Regions from separate parts of the Aurantimonas sp. NFXS3 genome, predicted to be linked through region 3. Evidence: riboswitches for the same ligand, from Rfam matches in the RefSeq annotation. Region 3 holds a riboswitch; each other region holds the start of a gene.
What was found. Region 3 has a riboswitch for thiamine pyrophosphate ahead of thiD (bifunctional hydroxymethylpyrimidine kinase/phosphomethylpyrimidine kinase). Riboswitches for the same ligand answer to the same signal wherever they lie in the genome.

Region 1 (7,911 bases), on a different contig from region 3:
ATGCCGGCCGCCCGCTCGATCAACGGCTCGATACTGGCGGCGAAGGTGATCAGGTCGACGCTGTCGAGCCGGGCCGCGCGCCGCTGGAAATCCGTCTGGTAGCCGGTCTCCATGAAGGGGCCGAGAACGATCTTGGCCCGTACGCCGATCGACGGATCGGTCTCGTAGGCCCGCAGCACCCAGTCCACCAGCTGGGCGCCGTCGCCGCCGCCGCCGGTGGTGACCAGCACATAGGGTCGCTCGCCGATCCGGATGCGATCCGGCAGCGCGCCCGAGGGCTCGTCCGCGCGCTGCAGATAGCCGGTGAAGGTCGCCTTGCGCCGCACCGCGTCCGAGACGCCGATATCGGCCAGCGGATCGCAGATTTCCGGCAGCCCGTAGATCCAGATGTCGTCGTAATAATTCTCGACCGCGCCGAAGGCCTCCTTGCGGGTCCATTCCTCGATCAGCCGCGACGGCTCGTCCATGATGTCGCGCAGCCCCAGCACCAGCCGGGCGCCGGTGGTCTTGAGGTGATGCAGCGTCGCCTCGACCTCGCCGCGCATGCCGAGCGGCTCCTTGTCGACGATGAAGATGTCGGGATCGAAGATTTCGGCGGTCGAGCGGATGATCGCGCTGCGGATCTTGGTCAGATCCTCCAGCGACAGGCCCGGATTGGACGGGGCATAGGTGTCGGCGCCGAGCTTGACGACGCCCGGCACGCGAATGAAATCCACCTGGGGCGGAAAACTGAACGAGCCGACGACAGGCGAGCCTGCTACGATGAGGATCGAGATGTCGGGCCGGTGCGCCACCAGGGCCTGCGCGATCACGCGGCAGCGGCGCAGATGGCCGAGACCGTAGGTGTCGTGACTGTAGATGAGAACGCGCGGAGGCCGGGCTTTCATCAGATACTCCTGCCGCTCCGACCCTGCTCGACCGGGACACACTGGCCATTTTCCGGCCCTGACGCAAGCGCGCGTGTCCCCGGGGAAACCGCGCCCGTCTACCGCCGCGACGGATCGACCGCAATGACCACAGCCGGGGACGGAGCGTTCATGAGGGCCAGTTACCGGGCGAATCCGACGTGAGCAACCGAAACAAGCTGCTGGCGCCCTTCGCCCGGCGCGAATCCAGCCGCGCCATTCCCGAGCGCGTGCGCGAGGTCGTGGATCGCTTCGAAATCCGCAGCGAACGGTTGATCGGCTGGGTCCAGCTCGGCATCGGCCTGTTCATCACCGTGCTCTATCTGGTCTCGCCGCGTCCGGTCGACAGCGAGATGCAGCACCCGGTGCCGATCAGCCTCGCGGTCTATCTCTGCTTCACCGCCCTCCGCCTGTTCCTGTCCTACCGGATCCGCCTGCCGGCCTGGTTTCTCGGCCTGTCGGTCCTCGTCGACATCGCGCTGCTCTACGGTCTCGTCTGGTATTTTCACGTCCAGTACGGCCAGGGCGCCAGCTTTTCCCTGAAGGCGCCGACGGTGATGTATGTCTTCGTCTTCATCGCCATTCGCGCCTTCCGCTTCGATCCCGCCTGGGTGCTGACCACCGGCGCCGTAGCGGCGCTCGGCTGGGTCGGCCTGACGCTCTATGCCATCGACGCCGAGGGCACCGACGCCATCACCCGTAGCTTCGTTGCCTATATCCATGGCGACGGCATTCTGGTCGGCGCCGAGATCGACAAGATCGTCGCGATCCTCGTCCTCACCACCGTCCTGGCGCTTGCCCTCGTGCGGGCCAAGCGGCTCCTGGCGGCGGCGACGCTGGAGCATATCGAGCGCGAGGAAATCCGCCGCTTCCTGCCGGCCGATGTGGAGCGCGCCATCGTCACGTCGCCGGAATCGGTGGTGGCCGGCGACGCCGAGGAGCGCGAGGCGGCCATCGTCATCCTCGACATTCGCGGCTTCACCGGCTTCATGGCCCGGCACGACGCGCGGCAGGTGGTCGAGGTGCTGGTCGGCCTGCATGCCCGCATCGTGCCGGTGATCGAGCGCCATGGCGGCATCGTCGACAAATATCTGGGCGACGGCCTGCTGGCGACCTTCGGCGCGACGAGGCCGTCGCGGACAGCCGCGGCCGAGGCCCTCGCGGCCCTCTGCGAAATCCTCGCTCTGTCCCGGGAGTGGGCGGCGGAGATGGAGACACGCTTCGGCCCGATCGGCCTGCGCGTCAACGGTGCGGCGACCGCCGGAACCGTGGTCTTCACCGCGCTCGGCGACGAGCACCGGCTCGAATACACTGTGATCGGCGATCCGGTGAACCTCGCCGCCAAGCTGGAAAAGCACAACAAGGTCGAGCAGACCCTTGCCCTGACCACCCAGGCCAGCCTCGACATGGCGCAGGCGCAGGGGTTTCGCCCGCCCGCTGCCTCCAGCCTGACCCGCCTCGACCGCCGGCAGGTGCAGGGTGTGGACGCCCCGCTCGACCTCGTCGCCTTCGCCTGAGCGCTCAGGGCAGCTTCTGGTCGAGGAGGATCACCTCCGAATGCAGATGGTCGACGTCGCGGGGCGCGACATCCGCCGGGCGGTACCAGCGCGGCAGCCTGATCGTTTCCACCGTGCCTTGATCGTCGCCCGGCGTCATGAAGCGCGTGTCGATGGCGAGAACGCCGCGCTCGCCGGTCACGATGACATCGGCAATACCCTGCGCATGCGCCGACAGGAACGCCGGATCGCTGGCATGCAGGATCTCGTGATAGGCGATTGCCTCACCCTTCAGCTTGCGCTGCCAGACCAGCCAGCTGTCGCCGACGAAGGCATGGTGCAGGTCGAAGCCGGCATGGGCGTCGAGGACAACCCGCTGCGCCGGATCGAGCCGCTCGCGGATCGCCGCCGCATCCCGCAGCACCGGCAGGCGCCCCGGCGCCCCGCTCGGCCGGAACAGGCTGCGGCTGTCGTCGAGCACCGAAAAGCCCAGTGCCCGGATCTTGCGGCCGGTGGCCCGGCGGGCGGTCATGGTCTGGTAGGTGACGCCGGGCTGCGCCGTGCCCGAGCGCAGCAGATCGTCGCCGGTCCCGTCGCCGCGATAATCGGCGAGGAGATACCAGGAGGACAGATCGCAGAAGCGCCGCAACTGGCCGCCGATCACGCGGTCGCTGTAGATCGTGCCCATGAAGCCGACGACATGCTCGCCATCCTCCACCAGCCAGCCGCGCTCGACACCCTCCGGTCGCCAGGGATAGTCGAGCAGCCGGGCCCAGCGCTCGCGGGGGATCCTGGCGTTCATGTGGGTGTGCAGGAGTTCGACCACCGCAGCGATGTCGCCGGCTCGCGCCGGTCGCACGATCGCGCTCATCGGACGAGTTCGTCCGTCATGGCGCCGGCGAACAGTGCCCCCGCGTCGCGCCATCGGACCGCCGGATGGGCGGCGAAAAGGGCCAGCAATTCGTCGAGAAAGGCCCAGGTCTCGGCGTCGTGGTCGAGATGGTGGGTAAGGATGCCGAAGGGCTCGGCCGGATCGCTGTGCCCGAGCCGCCGGTCGGCAAGGCGCTCGGCGGCCAGCCGGACCAGCTTGTCGTGCCCGGCGAAACGGGCACCGCCCTTCCAGGTGAGAAGATCGAGATGGGCGTTCACATGGCGGCAATCCGCCTGCGGCGAGGCGGTCTGGCGCGGCCCGAATACCGAGATGCCGGCATAGCCCATGGCCGGCAATGCCTCGGCCACCGCCGGCTCGATGCGGTTCCAGGGCGGCACCATCACCGGCACGAGCCGGTCGCCGAATGCCGCCGCCAAGCGGCTGCGCCCCTCGTCGAACTCACCCAGCACCTCCGCCAAAGGCCGGTCGCCGCCGCATTCCACGGCGCGTCCGCCGGGCGCGGCGTGGTTCCTGTGGGCGTGGCCATGCTGGAGGACGGTCAGGAGCGGATCGCCCCGATGGGCGACCAGGCTGTCCGTCAGCCCCGCGGGAATGACCGCCAGCGCCAGCGGTGCGGCATGGCGGTGCGCGGCGGCGACCAGCGCCTCGAGCGCCGGCGTCGCGGCAATCGCATCGTCGTCCCGCCACCACATGTCGATCCGCCGGCCGGCATCGTGCCAAGCGTCGAGTTCGCTCAGAAGGTCGTCAGCGTTCCGCATGGCGCGGCTTTAGCGGCGATCGGGCGTCCGGGCAATTGCTGCGCGGCGCGACCGATCGGCCAGAGCAAGAGACGGTCAGTCTCTTTCTTCGTCTTCCTCGGCGTCCTGTTCGTCGTCCGGAACATCGGTGCCGATCAGCCGCTCGTCGGGCTCTTTGCCGGCAAAGGAATTGTCGGTGCGCTGCAGCGCATTGTCGAGGACGCCGCCATCGGCGGGCTTTTGGTCGTGTCTGGGGGCCTTCGGATCGGCCATCGTGCGTTCTCCTGATGCAGTCGAACGCCTAACCACCAGCGTGCCCGCCCCGTTCCACTGGGGACACGGGAGGCGGCAGCACACCGCCGCCTCCGCTTCGCTGCGCCCTACTCGGCCGGCACGTCGCCGGCAGGCATGTAGAGATCGCCGCCCTCGCGATATTTCTGCGCCATCTTCTCCATGCCCTCCTTCTGCGCCTCGGCGCGGATGTCGTGGGAGATCTTCATGGAGCAGAATTTCGGGCCGCACATGGAGCAGAAATGCGCCACCTTGTGCGCCTCCTTGGGCAGCGTCTGGTCGTGGAAGGAGCGCGCCGTCTCCGGGTCGAGGGAGAGGTTGAACTGGTCCTCCCAGCGAAACTCGAAGCGCGCCCGGCTCAGCGCGTCGTCGCGCAGCTGCGCAGCCGGGTGGCCCTTGGCGAGATCTGCGGCATGGGCCGCGATCTTGTAGGTGACGACGCCGACCTTCACGTCGTCGCGGTCCGGCAGGCCCAGATGCTCTTTCGGCGTGACGTAGCAGAGCATCGCCGTGCCGAACCAGCCGATCATCGCCGCGCCGATGCCCGAGGTGATGTGGTCGTAGCCCGGCGCGATATCGGTGACCAAGGGTCCGAGCGTGTAGAACGGCGCTTCGCCGCAGACCCGCATCTGGCGATCGACATTCTCCTTCACCTTGTGCATCGGCACATGGCCCGGCCCCTCGATCATCACCTGGCAGCCCTTGGCCCAGGCGATCTTCGTGAGCTTGCCCAGCGTGTCGAGCTCGGCGAACTGTGCCGCGTCGTTGGCATCGGCGATCGAGCCGGGGCGCAGGCCGTCCCCCATGGAGAAGGACACGTCATAGGCCCGGCAGATATCGGCGATCTCCTCGAAATGCTCGTAGAGAAAGCTCTCTCGGTGGTGATGCAGGCACCACTTCGCCATGATCGAGCCGCCGCGCGACACGATGCCCGTCGTGCGGTCCACCGTCAGCGGAATATGGGACAGCCGCACCCCGGCATGGATGGTAAAATAGTCGACGCCCTGCTCGGCCTGCTCGATCAGCGTGTCGCGGAAGACCTCCCAGGTGAGGTCCTCGGCGATGCCGTTCACCTTTTCCAGCGCCTGGTAGATCGGCACCGTGCCGATCGGCACCGGCGCGTTGCGGATGATCCAGTCGCGGATGTTGTGGATGTTGCGGCCGGTGGACAGGTCCATCACCGTGTCGGCGCCCCAGCGGATCGCCCAGACCATCTTCTCCACCTCCTCGGCCATCGAGGAGGTGACGGCGGAATTGCCGATATTGGCGTTGATCTTGACCAGGAAGTTGCGGCCGATCGCCATCGGCTCGACTTCCGGATGGTTGATGTTGGCCGGGATGATGGCGCGGCCGGAGGCGACCTCGTCGCGCACCCATTCCGGGGTAATGAAATCCGGGATCGCCGCCGAATACGGCTCGCCGTCGCGCTCCAGGGCCCGCTTTGCCTCGGCCCGGCCGAGATTCTCGCGGATCGCGACGAACTCCATCTCGGCGGTGACGATGCCGGCGCGGGCATATTCGTACTGGGTCACGGCGCGCCCGCCCGTCGCCCGGCGCGGTGCGTTGCGAACCGGAAATTCCGGCGTCAGCTTCTCGGCCGGCAGATTGCCGTTGTCCTCGGGCTGCACCGCGCGGCCCTCGTAGAATTCGGTGTCGCCGCGGGCCGCGATCCAGCTCTCGCGGATGCGCGGCAGTCCCTTGGCAATGTCGGTCTCGACCTGGCTGTCGGTATAGGGGCCGGACGGATCGTAGACGATGACGTCGGGCTCGCCCGCGGTCGGATGCACGGTGATTGCGCGCATCGGCACGCGGATGTCGGGAAAGGCCGTTCCGGCCAGGTAGATCTTGCGGGATGCCGGCAGCGGGCCGGCGGTGACGGTGGGTGTCACGGCATTCATCTTGGTTCTCCAGTCGCGCTCGCGTCGGAGATCCAGTTCTGCTTTCGGTGATCGAAAACTCTCGTCGGCCTGTCGGATCGCCCCTGTCGTTGAGGGCATGGCCCGCATTGCGGGCCGGAGAGGTCGGCGGCTTTCCCATCCCTACGCCAGTATGAACTGGATCAGGTTCGTAGGGTCGCCGCGCGCTTCGCCGATGATCGGCGGCCGTCGGCCTCTCAGTTCCTTGCCGGAACTCCCCTTGGACGAGCGGACGGTAGCAGTCCCCGTGGGGGTGTCAACAGCGGTTGCAGCGGTCGTTACCGAAGATCGGCACGTCACAGGAAGAGGCAGGGAACGGGAAGACAGGAAGCAGGACCGGCAGCGGCCGATCGGGACATCGCGGCGGCGACGCAGGCGATGCGCCGCGGGCCGGGACGACCGGGAGGCGGTCAGGGGCAAAGCCCGAGCCAGACCCGCGATGCGTGTCGCGGGCGGTCCGCGGCGCAAGCGGCGCCGTCGGACGAGATGGTGTCACATGCGGGCGGCCAGCGCCCCGTCATGCGGTCGGCAAAGCCGAGACCCTAGAGGATGTCGAGGCTGACCTTGGCGGTGCCCGAATGGATCATGCCGATCTTCGAGGCCGCGGCGCGCGACAGGTCGATGATCCGGCCGCCATGATACGGGCCGCGGTCGTTGATGCGCACGACGACGGACTTGCCGTTGCGACGGTTGGTGACGCGCACCTTGGTGCCGAAGGGCAGCGTCTTGTGAGCCGCCGTCATGGAGTTCATGTTGAAGCTTTCGCCGTTCGCCGTGCGGCGACCATGAAAGCGCTTTCCGTAATAAGAGGCGGAACCCGAGGCCGCGGACTTCGTTTCGGCTACGACCGGAGTGATTGCGACGGAGTACGAACCGACCATCGTTCCGGCGAAAAGCGCAGCCGCGAGAGCGGCCTTCGGCAGAAACTTCATTCTTGGCATGTCCTTGAGATGCGACGTTTGCGACGCCGCCTCCTTCGTCAATTCCTGTGACGAGAAAAAGGACGGACTCTGGCAGCAATAGGGTCTTTCTACGACAGCGGAACTTTTCGGGCCCTGGCGTATCGTCCTGAGCCCAAACGAAGAATTTCCGTCCGAGCCCTGTACTGAATGCGACAGCCATGTCGCATTCGCGCCGGTGACGCCTTAACCGGTCAGACCGCCAGCTTCGGGGTCCGGCCGCTGTCTTCGAGTTCCCATTCGGCCTGCCAGTCCATGCCGTCCTGCGACAGGACGAGGTAGTTGCGCTCGCTCGTATAGGTCGCGCGGCGCGACGGCAGCGGCCGCAAGCGGATCTTCCGGCCGCGCAGTGGGCTCTCGCCGACACGGGCGAGAAGGCCGAGCGCAAACGGATAGGCCGGCCCGGGCGCGGGGTGGGAAATGCCGGACGCGACGAGCTGGTGCATCACACTCCCGTTCAGAAGCCGCATCTCGCCGCGCGTCGCCAGATGGATTTCGCCGGAGACGACCACGAGCCCGCCGACGGCCCGCTCGGCGCGATCGGCCAGGCATTGCAGGCAGCGGATCCATTCGCGCCGATGCGCCCGGCTCTGCCACTGGTCGCGCAGATCGTCGGACAGCTTGGCGACCCGCGGTACGATGCCGGCGACGAGCTCGGCCCAGCTCAGCCGCGGCCCGAGCACCGGCACGCTGGACATCAGCACGATCCGGTCCG
Region 2 (7,911 bases), 230 kb from region 3:
CCGTCGTCGCCGCCTCGCGGGCCGTATGGCAGCCGGCCGTGTTGGGCAGGATGTCGAGGCCGAGGCCTTGGATCAGCTCCCAGAAGGCCTGGCCGGCCCGCGCCTCGCCGGATTCACGGCGCAGCGAGACGGTGACGATGCCGGCCCCGGAGGCCTTGATCGCGTCGGTCATCATCTGCGGCGAGGGATAGAGCGAGGTGCCGAGCATCAGCCGCGAGGCGATGCGGCGGCCATAGATGTCCATGCCGGTCACGGCGTTCGCCGTGTCGGTGTCGATCGTGTCCATGCTCAGCCTCCCTTCATCGGGGCGATGATCTCGATGGCGTCGCCTTCGGCGAGGCGCACCGTCCCGCGTTCGGCCTTCGGCACGAAGTCGCGGTTCAGGGCCGTGGCGACCACGGCGCCCTCGTAACCCAGTTCGATGAGCGCCCGGTCGAGGGTGGCGGCCTCGACGCTGCGCTCCTCGCCATTGACGGAAATTCTCATGATGCGTCCTTCAGCGTCTCTGCGAAGATTTCGGCGGCGGCCTCCGCCGCCATGGCCGGCGACAGCAGGAAGCCGTGGCGGTACAGCCCGTTCAGGCTGACCACCCGGCCGTTCCGCGTCACCTTTGGCAGATTGTCGGCATAGGAGGGCCGCAGGCCGGCGCCGGTCTCCACCAGCTCCGCCTCGGCAAAGGCCGGATGCAGCGCATAGGCGGCGTTGAGCAGCTCGACGGTGCCGCGCAGGGTGATGCCGCGATCGTCGTCGCTTTCCAGCATGGTCGCCCCCACCATGAACAGCCCGTCCGCGCGCGGCACGACATAGATCGGCGAGCGCGGATGCAGGAGCCGCACCGGCCGCGCCAGCGACACCTCCCTTGTGCGCAGCAACACCATCTCGCCGCGCACCGCGCGCAGCCGCGGCAGCTCCGGTCGTGCCGCGATGCCGCGCGCATCGACGATGCGATCATGGTCGAGATCGGCGGCCGTGACGCGCCGGCCGAAATGCAGCGTGACGCCGCGTTCGCGCAGCCGTTCGGCCAGCGCCTCCAGCGTCCGGCGCGGATCGAGATGGGCTTCCTCGGCAAAGAACAGGCCCTCGGCGAAGCGGCCGGCGAGATCGGGCTCCAGCGCCGCGATCCGCTCGGCGTCGAGCCGCTTGTGGCCGCGCGTGCGGCGGGCGAAGCGGGCAAGGTCCGCGCGGTCGCGCCAAGGCGCCAGCACCAGCGTACCGTGGCGCGCGACGTCCGGCACATGCCGCGACCACCAGTCGATCCCCGCCAGACCCGGCGCGACGATGGCCGGATCGGCGCTCTCGGCCTCGCAGCGCGGCGCCAGCATGCCGCCGGCCAGCCACGACGCCGCGGCCACGCCCAGTTCCGGTGCGGCCTCGTACAGCGCGACGTCGGCGCCCCGCTTGGCGAGTTCCAGCGCGGTGACGAGCCCGGCAACGCCGGCCCCGATGACGGCAACCCGCATGGTCAGGCCCCGCCGATGCGGCAGGCGGGGTGCAAACAGGCGGCCCGGTCGGCCATTGTCTCGATCCTCCTCGACGCGTCTCGGAGATCCGGCTGATGGACAGGGGAAAGATCGGCGGCGCGGCGCTCGCCTGCGGTGAGCCGCAGGCCAAGGGCCCCCGCATTCCATCCCTCCGCCGGTCTCAACCGGATCAGGTTCGAAGGGTCGCCACGCGCTCACGCCTTTCGGCGGCCGATGGCCTCTCAGTTCCCTGCCGGAACTCCCCTTGGATGGACGGAATCTGTGCTTCCCGGGCGGCCCTGTCAACGCCGCCGCGCCAAGATCGCGCGCGCCGGCTCAGCTCGACGCCAGCCGACGCTCGCGGCGACGCCGGCGCATGCGCGCGGCGCCATGGCCGCCGGCCCCGATCGCCCAGCCGAGGGCGAAACCCGCAACGGCCAGGAGCAATCCCTCGACGGTGATCGGCAGGGCCGGGCGATAGTCGGCGGCGGCGCGCTCGGCGATCTCCCAGTCCGGATCGCCCGCCGCGACGAAGGGCCGGAACAGGGGCGCCGATTCGGCAACGCTGCGATAGCGCCGCTCCACCGCGTCATAGCGGGCAATGGTCTGTTCGGCATCCGCCCCCTGGCGCGCGACGAAGGCGTCGCGGTTCTCGCGCAACCGCGCCACCGCCTCGCTGCGCGACAGGTCGGAGGCCGCCGCGCTGGCGTCGAAACGCTCCACGACCTTGCGCAATTCGTCGACGGCGCCGCCGAGACGCTGCAGATATTGCTGGGTGAATTCCAGCGACTGGCTGGAGACGAGCCCGAGAAACAGCGCCGCCACGACGCGGATGATCAGCCCCGGCATTCCCTCATCCTCCCTCAAGGCTTCTCCGGCGCACCGGTCGCACAGACGATCGCCGGCCTCGCGTCAGACGACGCGCCCCCGGCCACGATACGCCTGCTGCCTGATCATACCAGTCCCCGCGTCCGTCAGGCGAACAGGCGGGTGCCGCGTTCGGCGATGGCGCAGAAGCTGGCGGTCACATGGGCGGCCAGCGCATCGGCGACCGGGCCGGCGCCGTCGCGGCGGGCCAGCGTCATGCGGTAATTGCCCAGCGGCGGCAGGCCGCGTTCGGCGCCCAGCTGCACGATGTCGTCCGACACGACGCTGATCGGCAGCGGCGCGATGGCGAGGTCGGCGGCGACGGCCGCAAGCTGGCCGGTGCAGAACTCGCTGGTATAGGCGACGCGATAGTCGATATCGCGAGCGTCCAGCGCCGCCAGCGCCATGCCGCGCCAGGCGCAGCCGGCATCTGCAAGGGCGAGCGGCAGCGGCGTCTCGGCGACGGCGAGCCCGCCGCGCGCCCCCACCCAGACCAGCGGCTCGGAATGGATGTAGTCCGGCCCGTCGAGGCGTTCGTCGTGACTGTACACGGCGAGATCGAGCTCCCCGGACCAGCAGCGCCGCCGCAATTCCTCGGTGCGGTCCAGCCGCACCTCCACCTCGACCTTGGGATGGGTCCGCGCGAAGCGCCGGAGGATTTCCGGCATGGCGACCACGCCATTGTCGTTGGGCACGCCCAACCGCACGCTACCCTCGCAGCAGGGCGACAGGAAGCGCGAGAAGGCCTCGTCGTTCAGCTTCAAAAGGCGACGGGCATAGCCGAGGAAGATCTCGCCATCGGCGGTCAGCGCCACGCTGCGCGCATCGCGGCGGAACAGGTCGCGGCCGACCATGTCTTCCAGCTTCTTCACCTGAAGGCTGATCGCCGACGCGCTGCGATGCACCCGCTCGGCGGCGCGCGAGAAATTGCCGGTGTCGGCAATCGCCACCATCGTGCGGGCGAGGTCCATGTCGAGATTGGGCAGAGTGGGCGTCAGCACAGGCGGAGCCTCCTGTTAGCGAAACTTGCCGCTAGGCTTACTCCTTCTCGTTTGTCTCATCAATGAGAAACCCTCACATTTTGTCTATCGGCAATTGGAGGTTCTCATGCTGCATCATTCGGCCCTGCCCCAGCCCATCCGGCTCGACGAAGCACACCACAGTCAGCCCGGCCTTGTCGGCTGGCTGCATAACTGGACGGTGGAGAAGCGCCGGCAGCGGCTTTGCCGCGACGCCTTCAACACCCTTTTGCGCGTCGACGACCACATCCTGGAAGACGTCACCGGCCTGACCCGTCCGCAGGTCGAGGAGGTCGCGCGGCTGCCGCTCACGGTGGACGCGCTCGACGCGATCGCCCGGCTGCAGAAGCGTTCGTCGCGACGCCCGCGCCAGCGGTCCGTCTGACGCGCACGTACCGACCGGGAGCCAGAGCCCCGGCCTCACCCCAACGAAAAAGGCGCGCCCCGAGGGACGCGCCTTTCTTTCTGTCAGCGAAGAGACGGCCTGATCAGGCGGCGTCTTCCTCGCCCTTCTTGATCTCCTGGCCGGTCTCCTGGTCGACGACCTTCATCGACAGGCGAACCTTGCCGCGCTCGTCGAAGCCCATCAGCTTGACCCAGACCTTGTCGCCTTCCTTGACGATGTCGGTCGTCTTGGCGACGCGATCGGCGGCGAGCTGCGAGATGTGGACGAGACCGTCACGCGAACCGAAGAAGTTCACGAAGGCGCCGAACTCGACGGTCTTGACGACCGTACCCTCGTAGACTTCGCCGACTTCCGGCTCGGCCACGATCGAGTGGATCCACTTCTTGGCCGCCTCGATCTCCTTGCCGGAGGACGACGCGATCTTCACCGTGCCGTCATCCTCGATGTTGATCTTGGCGCCGGTCTTCTCGACGATCTCACGGATGATCTTGCCGCCGGCGCCGATGACGTCGCGGATCTTGTCGGTCGGGATCTGCATGACCTCGATGCGCGGGGCGAACTCGCCCAGCTCGGCGCGGCTTTCCGACAGCGCCTGGCCCATCTCCTGCAGGATGTGCAGGCGGCCGCCCTTGGCCTGGTCGAGGGCGATCTGCATGATCTCCTCGGTGATGCCCTGGATCTTGATGTCCATCTGCAGCGAGGTGATGCCCTCGGAGGTGCCGGCGACCTTGAAATCCATGTCGCCGAGATGGTCCTCGTCGCCAAGGATGTCCGACAGCACCGCGAAGCGCTCGTCTTCCTTGATCAGGCCCATGGCGATACCCGCCACCGAACGCTTCAGCGGAACGCCCGCATCCATCAGCGCCAGCGAGGTGCCGCAGACGGTCGCCATCGAGGACGAGCCGTTCGACTCGGTGACCTCGGAGACGGCACGGATCGTGTAGGGGAACTGCTCCGGTGCCGGCAGCATCGGACGCAGGGCGCGCCATGCCAGCTTGCCGTGGCCGATCTCGCGGCGACCGGGCGAACCCATGCGGCCGGTCTCGCCGACCGAGTAGGGAGGGAAGTTGTAATGGAGCAGGAAGCGCTCCTTGTAGGTGCCGGTCAGGGCGTCGACGAACTGCTCGTCCTCGCCGGTGCCGAGCGTGGCGACGACCAGCGCCTGGGTCTCGCCGCGGGTGAACAGCGCCGAACCGTGGGCGCGCGGCAGGATGCCGGCCTCCGAGACGATCTTGCGGACCGTCTTCAGGTCACGGCCGTCGATGCGGCCGCCGGTGTCGAGGATGTTCCAGCGGACGATCTTGGCCTGCAGCGACTTGAAGACGGTGCCGACCTGCTCCTTGGAATACTTGGTGTCCTCGACGCCTTCCGGCAGGAAGTGCGCGGTGACCTTGGCCTTCACCGCGTCGACGGCGTTGTAGCGCTCGGTCTTGTCGGTGATCTTGTAGGCGTCGCGCAGCTCGCCCTCGACCAGCTGCAGCATCTCGGCCTCGAGCGCCGAATAGTCGGCGACGACGTGCTCGCGCGGCTCCTTGGCGGCGTGCTCGGCCAGCTTGATGATCGCGTCGATCACCGGCTGGAAGCCGCGATGGCCGAACATGACGGCGCCCAGCATGATGTCTTCGGCCAGCTCGTGAGCTTCCGATTCCACCATCAGGACGGCGCCCTCGGTGCCGGCGACGACCAGGTCGAGCTGCGACTCGGCCATCTCGTCGACATGCGGGTTCAGCTTGTACTCGCCGTTGATGTAGCCGACGCGCGCGCCGCCGATCGGGCCCATGAAGGGCACGCCCGACAGGGTCAGCGCGGCCGAAGCGGCGACCATCGCCAGCACGTCCGGATCGTTCTCCAGGTCATGCTGCAGGACGGTGACGACGACCTGGGTCTCGTTCTTGTAGCCCTGGGCGAAGAGCGGGCGGATCGGACGGTCGATCAGGCGGGAGACCAGCGTCTCCTTCTCGCTCGGACGGCCTTCGCGCTTGAAGAAGCCACCCGGGATCTTGCCGGCGGCGAAGGTCTTTTCCTGGTAGTTCACGGTCAGCGGGAAGAAGTCGAGGCCCGGCTTGGGCTGCTTGGCCGACACGACGGTCGCCAGAACGACGGTCTCGCCGTAGGTCGCCAGCACGGCGCCGTCGGCCTGACGGGCGATCTTGCCGGTCTCGAGGGTGAGCGGACGTCCCGCCCAGTCGATTTCCACCTTATGGGTATCGAACATGTTCTTGCCTTTTCATCCTGCGCGCCGAAACCGCTTTCTCGTGGTCATGGGCGGCGCGCGTTGCGGTGCCGAAACGCATCACGGGCAAGACGACGGGAGGCTTCGCTTGTGGCACGCGGCGGGGCGACCCGCATTCGCACCGGAAGCATCCGGCAATCCTGCCCCGTGACCGTTCGAAGGGTCGGACCTGCGAGCCTTGCGGGCGCGCCGGATACCGGGGCATGACCGCCTCCGACGTGCGGAAGCGGCATAAGCGGCGGGCCGGAAGCGTATCGCCCCCGGCCCGCCGGAAAACTGACTAGCGGCGCAGTCCGAGACGGCCGATCAGGGTCGTGTAGCGCTGCTCTTCCTTGGACTTCAGATAGTCGAGGAGGCGGCGGCGCTGGGAGACCATCTTCAGAAGGCCACGACGCGAGTGGTTGTCCTTCTTGTGGTCCTTGAAATGCTCGGTAAGGTTGGTGATCCGCTCGGTCAGGATCGCAACCTGGACTTCCGGCGAACCGGTGTCGCCGTCCTTGGTGGCGTATTCCTTCATGAGCTCGGCCTTGCGCTCAAGCGTAATCGACATCGGATTCCCTTTCTTGGAAAATGTGAGGGTTGGTCGCCCTGGCCGGGATGTCGTCCAGCGAGGGCCATGAACAGCGCGGGGCAGGCAAACCGCCCGGCGCTGCGGCGCATATACGCGATCTCGGCCCACAATGCTAGCCGCGACCGGCCAGCGCCCGTTTCGCGCCGCCGCCGCCGTCGATCTGACCTCATATACATTGCCGGCTAAGCAAGCATTGCGCCATCACGATCGCGTCAACCGAATATCAACAGGGTAACCGGTAACAATGCTGCACGAAACGGGCGACCCTGATCCCATGCCAGCAGCATCAGACGATCACGACCTGCGTATCGCCTGCGAGAAGAGCTTCGACTTTTCTGGCCCGGACTATGCCCGTCTCTTCGAAGCCGCGGCCACCGGCGCCTTCGCCCATCCGCTCTGGCTGGGCACATTCTACGCGATGCTGGCGCCGGCGCGGGGCGCGGCGCCCGTCATCGTCACCGGCCGCCAGCCAAACGGCCGCCTCGTCTTCGTCTTGCCGCTGATCCTGCGCCGCGTTCAGGGCATCCGGCTCCTGGAAGCCACCGATCTCGGCGTCAGCGACTACGCCGCGCCGGTGATCGACCCGGCGAGCCGCCCGGCGCTTGCCGCCGACACGCGGCTTACCGCCCGCATCCGCGCCGTCCTGCCGGGCCACGACATGCTGCGCCTGCGCCCGGTCCGGCCCGAATCCGTCGCCGACTGGCGGCTGTTCCTGGCCGCCGAACCGCAGCCCGCCGATTTCAGCGCCCATGCCGCCACCCTGACGGCGCCCTATGCCGACTGGCGCCGGACGGCCTTTTCGCGCAGCTTCCAGAAATATCTCGACCGCCGCAAGAAACGCCTGCTGAAGAACCCGGCGGTGCGGCTCGACAGACTGGAGGGCGCCGCCGCCGCCGAAGCCGTCCACCGGCTGCGCGATTTGCGCAGCGGCCGCTTCGACGGCGACCCGATCCAGACGCCGGACGTCGCCCGGTTCTACGCCGCCATCGCCGAGCGCGGCAGCGGCGCCGGCTTCTGCGCCCTCTACCGCCTGTCGGAGGGCGACACGCCCATCGCCTATGTCTTCGCCCTCACCCAAGGCGAGCGGCTGCTCTACCTGCTGATCGGCGCCGACTACGACAATTTCGGCCGCCATTCCCCCGGCCTCGTCCTCTACGACCTGATGATGGAGGACTGGCTGGCGCGCGGCGGCCGCATCTTCGACTTCACCATCGGCGACGAAGACTTCAAGGCCGATTTCGGCACCGCGCCGACACCGATGTTCATCCTCACCGGCACACCCACTGTACTGGGACGGGCCGCCCGGCTAGTCTTTGCGATACGCGAAAAACTTCGCCGTCTGCGCGGGGTCATGC
Region 3 (7,911 bases):
TCTCGGCCGCAGTCGCCGCATCGTGCCGGCCGGCGACATCACCGCCTATGCCGCTTCGAGCCTCGACGAGTCGCCGCAGGCGGGACCCGGCGTCCTCGCGCTGGCGCGGCGCATCCAGGACGACTTCGCCTACGAGCCCGGCGCGACGGACGTGCGCACCGGCATCGCCGAAGCCTTTGCGCGCCGCCGCGGCGTCTGCCAGGACTTTGCTCATGTGATGGTGGCGGGCCTGCGCGGCGCCGGCATTCCCGCGGCCTATGTCAGCGGCTTCCTGCGCACCGAGCCGCCGCCGGGGCAGCCGCGCCTCGAAGGCGCCGATTCCATGCATGCCTGGGCCGCCGCGTGGCTCGGCCCGGATGCCGGCTGGGTCGGGTTCGACCCGACCAACGGCGTCGCGGTGGAACGGGGCCACATCATCGTGGCCATGGGCCGTGACTATGACGATGTCGCCCCAATCGCGGGTGTCGTTGTGACCGCGGGCCACCAGCAGACCTCGCATGCCGTCGACGTGGTCCCGCTGGAAGGCGCCACCGCCGCGAGCGACTGAGACTTATTGCGGACTCATCGTTGCAAGTCGTAACGAAGCGTCGACATCTTTCGCGCTAGTATCCCTACGTCATCTTCGTTTTTCGCGGGCACATGCAGATCCATACCCCCACGATGCTCCTTGTCCTGAGCGCGCTCTGTCTCAGCGCCAGCCTCTGCCATCTGGTCGAGTGGCGGAATCTGCGCGAGACGGCGCTGCTGTACTGGAGCGCCGGCATGGGCCTGATCGCGCTGGCTGCGGCCACGGCGCCGCTGCGGGTGTTCGAATTCTATGCGGTGGCCATCGGCGGGGCCAATGCGCTGCTGCTCGCAGGCTATGCGCTGCTCTATGTCGGCTTCGCCCGGTTCTGCGATGTGAAAACCAGCCTCTGGTGGTATGCCGGGCCGGTCGTCTGGCTGCTGTTCTACGGGCTGTCCCCGGCGGCAGAGAGCATCGAGGCCCGGGTCGCCGTGATCTCGACCATCGCCGCCTTCTATTCGCTGGCCATCGCGCTGACCCTGCTCAACCCGACGGCCCGCAGCGGGCCGGCGCTGATCCTCAGCGCGGCCTTCGGTGCCCATGGTCTGTTCTGCGCCCTGCGCGTGGTGCTGGTTGGCCTGCCAGCCGCCATAGCTGACCAGCAATTGATGACCGGCTTCCTGTTCACGCTGGTGATGACCCAGGCCATCCTGATGATCGGCGTGAGCACCTATCTCGTCATTGCCATGGTGCGCGGGCGGCATGAGCAGTCTCTTCGCCGCCTGTCGGAAACCGACTTCCTGACCGGCATCGACAACCGCCGGGCCTTCACGACCAAGGCGACCGCGCTTCTCAACGACGCCGATGCCGGCGACGTCGCCCTGCTGCTGTTCGATCTCGACCGCTTCAAGAAGATCAACGACGATCACGGGCACGGCTGCGGCGACGAGGTCATCAAGCTGTTCGTCGACAGCACCGCCGACCATCTGCGTCCGACCGACGTCTTCGCCCGTCTCGGGGGCGAGGAGTTCGCCGCCCTCGTCCGGCGACGCGACAAGCACGAGCCGGCGGTCATCGCAAGGGCGATCGTGCGCGGATTTGCCAACCAGGCCCGCACGGTCGGCGGCCGGTCGATCGCGGCCACCGTCAGTGCCGGCGTGGCCACCAACGAGGCGAACCGCGACCTGAACGGCCTGCTCACTGCCGCCGACCAGGCGCTCTACCGGGCGAAATCCATGGGCCGCGACCGCGTCGAGGCCGTCGTGGTAGACGCCCCGGTGGATGGACCGCCCGCGGACGACGCCCTGCTGCAGGCCACCTGAGCCAAGCGCCCGGCTACCAGTGACGGTGGAAATGGTGCGTCGGACCGTGCCCCGATCCGACGCCCAGCCGGTCCGCCGCGCCGATGGCGCCCGCGACATAGGCCTTGGCGACCCTCACCGCCGCGAACGCGTCGCCGGTCAGCGCGAGCTGCGCCGCCAGCGCCGAGGACAGGGTGCAGCCGGTGCCATGGGTGTTGCGGGTTTGGAGGCGCACGCCCTCGAACCATTCGCGCTGCGTTGCCGTCACCAGCAGATCCGGGCTGTCGTCGCCGCTCAGATGGCCGCCCTTCAACAGCGCCGAGCCGCAGCCCAGCGCCTGCAGGCGGGTCGCGGTCGCCTCCATTTCGTCCCGGTCGGTGGCTTCCGCAACATCGAGCAGCACGGCGGCTTCCGGCAGGTTCGGCGTGATCATGTCGGCAAGGGGTACGAGTTCGCTGCGTAATGCCGCCACGGCCTCCTCGGCCAGCAGGCGATCGCCGCCCTTCGCGACCATGACCGGGTCGAGAACGACGTTCCGCGCCTGGTGCCGCTTCAGCGCATCGGCGACAGCATGGGCGATTTCGGCCGTGGCGATCATGCCGATCTTCACCGCATCGACGCGGATATCGGCGAAGACCGCATCGATCTGGCGGGTGACGAAGTCGGGCGAGACCAGTTCGACGCCGCTGACGCCCCGCGTGTTCTGGGCGGTCAGCGCGGTGATCACGGCCATGCCGTAGACGCCGTTCGCCGCGAAGGTCTTCAGATCGGCCTGGATGCCGGCCCCGCCGGAGGGGTCCGAGCCGGCGATCGAGAGAACATTGCGGATGGTGGACTGGCTTGGCATCGCGGTCGGCTCCTGGCCGACGACGGGCCCGACGGAGCATGTGAGAGACCCCGCCGCGACTCCCTCCGCCGGCATTATCCGGGTCAGGTTCGAAGGGTGCATCTCAGCCCGCCGTTTCCGGCGGGCGCCCCCGTCACGCATTCGGTTCTACGCGGTCGCCGCCCTCATGTCAGCAGCGTCCGCGACGGGACGGCGGCGACCGGCCGCCGTCCAGCCTTCCGGCGGCTCAGCCTTCCTGCACGAGGACGATGGTGCCGAGCGGCGGCAGCGACAGGGGAATCGAGTAGGGCCGGCCGTGCACCGACACCTCCTCGGCGTCCTTGCCGCCCATATTGCCGACATTGGAGCCGCCGTAGATCTCCGAATCGGTGTTCAGGCGCTCGACCCAGCGGCCGGGCAGCGGCACGCCGATGCGGTATTCATGGCGCGGCACCGGCGTGAAGTTCGACACGATCAGCACCGGGTTGCCCGCGCGGTCCTTGCGCATGAAAGCGATGACGCTCTGCTCGACATTCGACGTGTCGACCCATTCGAAGCCGGCCGGATCGCAGTCGAGTTCGTAGAGCGCCGGGATCTCGCGATACATGGTGTTGAGATCGCGCACGAGGCGGCGCATGCCCTCGTGACCGGGCTGCTCCAGGAGATGCCAGTCGAGGGAGCGGTCGTGGTTCCACTCGCCGACCTGGCCGAACTCGCCGCCCATGAAGATCAGCTTCTTGCCGGGATGGGTCCACATGAAGCCGAAATAGGCGCGCAGATTGGCGAATTTCTGCCACTCGTCGCCCGGCATCTTGCCGAGCAGCGAGCCCTTTCCGTAGACCACCTCGTCATGGCTCAGCGGCAGGACGAAGTTCTCCGAATAGGCGTAGACCATGCCGAAGGTCATGTGGTGGTGGTGGTAGCGCCGGTTGATCGGGTCTTCCTGCATGTAATGCAGGGTGTCGTGCATCCAGCCCATGTTCCACTTGAAGTGGAAGCCGAGGCCGCCGGCGAAGGTCGGGCGTGACACGTCCGGGAAGGCGGTCGATTCCTCGGCATGGGTGGTCGCCTTGGGATAGTACTCGCCGACCCGCTCGTTGGTGTCCTTGAGGAACGCCATGGCCTCGAGATTCTCGCGCCCGCCATGGATGTTGGGCTCCCATTCGCCGTGCTCGCGCGAATAGTCGAGATACAGCATCGAGGCGACCGCATCGACGCGCAGGCCGTCAATGTGGAAGCGGTCGAGCCAGTAGAGGCCGTTGGCGACCAGGAAGTTCTCCACTTCCGGCCGGCCGTAATCGTAGATCAGCGTGTTCCAGTCCTTGTGGAAGCCGCGACGCGGATCGGGATGCTCGTACAGCGCGGTGCCGTCGAACTGGCCGAGGCCATGGGTGTCTGTCGGGAAATGCCCCGGAACCCAGTCGAGGAGCACCCCGATGCCGGCCTGATGCAGCGCATCGACGAGGCGTGCGAAGCCCGCGGGCGATCCGAAGCGCGAGGTCGGCGCGTAGAGGCCGATCGGCTGGTAGCCCCAGGACCCGTAGAAGGGATGCTCGGAAACCGGCAGCAACTCGACATGGGTGAAGCCCATGTCGCGCACATAGGGTACGAGCTCGGCGGCCAGTTCGTCATAGTCGAGATAGGCGTTGTCGGGACCCCGCCGCCAGGACCCCAGATGCACCTCGTAGATCGAGATTGGCTTCTCGCGATCCTGCCAGTCGGCCGCATGGGCCTGGAACTCGTCGTCCTTCCATTCGTGCTCGACGAGACCGTCGACGATGGAGCCGGTCGACGGCGCCATCTCCTGAAGGAAGCCGACCGGATCGGTCTTCAGCGGCAAAAGGTTTCCGTCGGCGCCGATGATCTCGTATTTGTAGACCTCGCCGCGCCCGACGGCGGGGATGAACAATTCCCACACGCCGCACTCGTGGCGCTTGCGCATGACATGGCGGCGGCCATCCCAGGAATTGAAATTGCCGACCACGGACACGCGCCGGGCGGCCGGCGCCAGCACCGCGAAAGCCGTGCCCTCGACGCCGTCCATGACGGTCGGATGGGCGCCGAGCTTTTCATAGAGGCGGTAGTGATTGCCTTCCGCCAGGAGATAGACGTCCTGCTCGCCCAGCACCGTGCCGAAGCGATAGGTGTCCTCTTCCTGCCAGCGTTCGCCGCCATGCGTGAACTGCAGGCGATAGGCGTCGTCCGGTTTCAGGCCGGACACGTAGCCGGAATGGAAGCCGTCGGCACCGCCCGCTTCCAGCTCGCCCAGGAGCTTGCCCGTCCTGTCCACGACCGCGGCCGTCTCGGCGCCCGGCCGGAAGACGCGCACAATGGTGCCGCCGTCGGCCTTGCGCGGCCCAAGCACGCCGAAGGGATCGCCGTGGATGCCGCGGCCGATGGCATCGATCTGATGCGCGTCGGCGCGATGGTCGGTCGAAGCGGCCGCTCCGCGCGATGAGGAACTCGTCAGCGTCATTTCAAAACCTGTCGTTTCTCGAGGAGCGCCACGATTCCCCGCAGCGGGATCGACAGCCATGCGGGGCGCATCGTCGCTTCGTAGCGCAGTTCATAGAAAGCCTTCTGGAGCACGAAGAGATCCAGCAACTGCCCGGTCGCCGGGTCGGCAAGCGACATGCCGGAAGCCTCGCTCCAGCGCGCAAGGAAGGTCTCGGTGACCTCGTCGCGCCAGCTCTCGGCCATTTCGCGCAGCCGCTCGACGGTGCCCTCGTCGGCGGGGCCCGCCTTGTCACGAGCGGAGAAGGCGGCGTAGTCGAAGGAACGGATCATGCCGGCCACGTCCCGCAGCGGCGAGGATTTGCGCCGTCGCTCTTCCAGATCGCGGCCCGGCTCGCCCTCGAAATCGAGGATCGCCACGTCGTTCTTGGCCACCAGAACCTGGCCCAGATGGTAGTCGCCGTGGATCCGGGTGCGGTGCGAATTGACCGTCAGCTTCATGAAGCCGTCGAACCAGGTCAGGATGTCCTTCTCGGCCCCGAGCAGGCGATCGACGTCCAGGCCGATGCCGTCACCGGCATTGTCGCGCATGCGGCGCAGCACGGTCAGCGCATCCGTCGCCTCGCGCTTGGCTTCGGCCAGCATCTCCGCCAGCGAAGCCGTGTCGATCGGCTCCGGATCGAAGGCCGGATCGCCGGTGACCGTCGCCAGCGCCGCGTGCATCTCGCCGGTCCGCGTGCCCAGCACGTCGCCGACATCGATCTGGATGGCGAGCTTGAGATCGCTCATCGGCGCGATCTCGGCACCGTCTTCCGTGGCCGGCTCGTTGGAATAGGCGTGATCGCGCAGATAGCGCGCCAGCGCATCGGTGACGACGGTCCAGGCGTCGCCCTGGTTGCGGACCTGCTCGAACAGCGCCGCGATCGCCGTGCGGCTGCCATCCTCGCGCACCAGTTCGATCGAGCCGAGCAGCGCGGGCGCCGCCTCGAAATCGGTCTTCTCGGTGAGGAAACGGGTGATCTCGAGTTCCGGCTGCACGCCGTCGCGCAGGCGGCGATAGAACTTCAGAATCGCCTCGTCCCCGACAAGGACGGAGGTGTTGGACTGCTCGCCGGCGATCGCATGGATCTGTTCCGGCTCGACGAGCAGGGCCCGCGCCAGCCCGTCGTGCTCGGTCTCGGACGCGGCAACGTGCAGGGACGCACCGCCCAGATCGATATCGACACCGGCCGCGATCAGCGAGACCACGAGCTTGGCGAGATCCGGGTCCCGCGTGCCGTCGACGACGGCACCGATGCGCGGGCCCTGCCGGATCTTGGTCAGGGTGTAGGGCAGCAGCGGGGCTTGCGAGCTAAGATTCTCTTCGCCCCATTTGGCGCTGAGCGGCATGAAGTAGCGGTGCTGGCCGTCCTCGGCCTCCACGACGATCTCGTTGAAGAGATGGCGGCGGGAGTTCGGCGTCGGCGGTCCGAGCACTTCCAGCGAGACGCTGCGCTGGCCCTCGGCCTTGGCGGCGAACCAGCGCTGGCCGCCGACGAATTCCGGCAGCACCGATTCCAGTTCATGCTGATTGCGCGCATTGATCGTGCCCTTCAGGTCGCCGGAGACGACCAGGGTCGAGAAGGCGGGCAGCGGCGTCGGCTCGGGCGCCCTTGTCGCGGTCGCGGCGAGGTCGAACCAGAAAAAGCCGAAGGCCGGCAGGGTCAGCATGTAGGTGCCCGTGCCAATCTGCGGGAAGGTCGACAGGCCGAGCATCTCCACCGGCATGGCGCCGGCGAAATCGGCGAGTTCCAGCTCGACCGCCTGCGCCGAGGAGGAGAGATTGGCGACGCACAGGATGCGCTCGTCGCCATATTCGCGCAGATAGGCGAGAATCTTGCGGTTCGATGGATAGAGGAACTTCACCGTGCCGCGGCCGAAGGCTTCCTTGGTGCGGCGGACCTGGATCAGGCGCCGCATCCAGTTGAGCTGTGAGGCCGGATTGTTCGACTGCGCCTCGACATTGACGGCCTGGTAGCCATAGACCGGGTCCTGGATCACCGGCAGATAGAGCCGCTGCGGATCGGAGCGGGAGAACCCGCCATTGCGGTCGGCCGACCACTGCATCGGCGTGCGCACGCCGTCGCGATCACCGAGATAGTAGTTGTCGCCCATGCCGATCTCGTCGCCGTAATAGACGGTCGGCGTGCCGGGCATCGACATCAGCAGCGCATTGAGAAGCTCGACCTTGCGGCGATCATTGCCCATCAGCGGGGCGAGCCGGCGGCGGATGCCGAGATTGATCCGGGCGCGGGTGTCGGCCGCATAGGTCGACCAGAGATAGTCGCGCTCTTCCTCGGTGACCATTTCCAGCGTCAGCTCGTCATGGTTGCGCAGGAAGATCGCCCACTGGCAGTTGGCCGGGATCTCCGGCGTCTGCCGCATGATGTCGGTGATCGGGTGCCGGTCCTCCTGCGCCACCGCCATGTACATGCGCGGCATCAGCGGGAAGTGGAACGCCATGTGGCACTCGTCGCCGTCGCCGAAATAGGGACGGGTGTCCTCCGGCCACTGATTGGCCTCGGCCAGGAGCATGCGGTCGGGATAGTGCTTGTCCAGATTGGCGCGGATCGCCTTCAGGACGTCGTGGGTCTCCGGCAGGTTCTCGTTGTTGGTCCCTTCCCGCTCGACCAGATAGGGGATCGCGTCGAGCCGCAGCCCGTCGACGCCCTTGTCCAGCCAGAAATGCATGACCGACAGCACTTCCTCCAGAACCTTCGGATTGTCGAAGTTCAGGTCCGGCTGGTGGGAGAAGAAGCGGTGCCAGAAATACTGCTTGGCGACCG

Region 1: another riboswitch for thiamine pyrophosphate. It lies ahead of thiC (phosphomethylpyrimidine synthase ThiC); the one in region 3 lies ahead of thiD (bifunctional hydroxymethylpyrimidine kinase/phosphomethylpyrimidine kinase).
Region 2: another riboswitch for thiamine pyrophosphate. It lies ahead of thiO (glycine oxidase ThiO); the one in region 3 lies ahead of thiD (bifunctional hydroxymethylpyrimidine kinase/phosphomethylpyrimidine kinase).

Annotation. Positions count from the first base shown of each region.
Region 1 covers NZ_JAGDDZ010000004.1:293,134-301,044, forward strand. Annotated here, with positions in the region: gene J3367_RS13655 (glycosyltransferase family protein) at 1-887, opposite strand, end outside; gene J3367_RS13660 (adenylate/guanylate cyclase domain-containing protein) at 1,067-2,422, shown strand; gene J3367_RS13665 (hypothetical protein) at 2,427-3,272, opposite strand; gene J3367_RS13670 (polysaccharide deacetylase family protein) at 3,269-4,051, opposite strand; gene J3367_RS13675 (hypothetical protein) at 4,127-4,303, opposite strand; gene thiC (phosphomethylpyrimidine synthase ThiC) at 4,411-6,219, opposite strand; TPP riboswitch at 6,341-6,468, opposite strand; gene J3367_RS13685 (septal ring lytic transglycosylase RlpA family protein) at 6,780-7,169, opposite strand; gene J3367_RS13690 (alkaline phosphatase D family protein) at 7,391-7,911, opposite strand, start outside.
Region 2 covers NZ_JAGDDZ010000002.1:551,655-559,565, reverse strand. Annotated here, with positions in the region: gene J3367_RS07760 (thiazole synthase) at 1-244, opposite strand, end outside; gene thiS (sulfur carrier protein ThiS) at 289-486, opposite strand; gene thiO (glycine oxidase ThiO) at 483-1,460, opposite strand; TPP riboswitch at 1,611-1,736, opposite strand; gene J3367_RS07745 (DUF2937 family protein) at 1,797-2,309, opposite strand; gene J3367_RS07740 (LysR substrate-binding domain-containing protein) at 2,435-3,328, opposite strand; gene J3367_RS07735 (hypothetical protein) at 3,435-3,731, shown strand; gene pnp (polyribonucleotide nucleotidyltransferase) at 3,835-5,967, opposite strand; gene rpsO (30S ribosomal protein S15) at 6,266-6,619, opposite strand; gene J3367_RS07720 (GNAT family N-acetyltransferase) at 6,831-7,911, shown strand, end outside.
Region 3 covers NZ_JAGDDZ010000002.1:780,970-788,880, reverse strand. Annotated here, with positions in the region: gene J3367_RS08910 (transglutaminase family protein) at 1-547, shown strand, start outside; gene J3367_RS08905 (GGDEF domain-containing protein) at 640-1,827, shown strand; gene thiD (bifunctional hydroxymethylpyrimidine kinase/phosphomethylpyrimidine kinase) at 1,841-2,653, opposite strand; TPP riboswitch at 2,697-2,795, opposite strand; gene glgB (1,4-alpha-glucan branching protein GlgB) at 2,880-5,108, opposite strand; gene treS (maltose alpha-D-glucosyltransferase) at 5,105-7,911, opposite strand, start outside.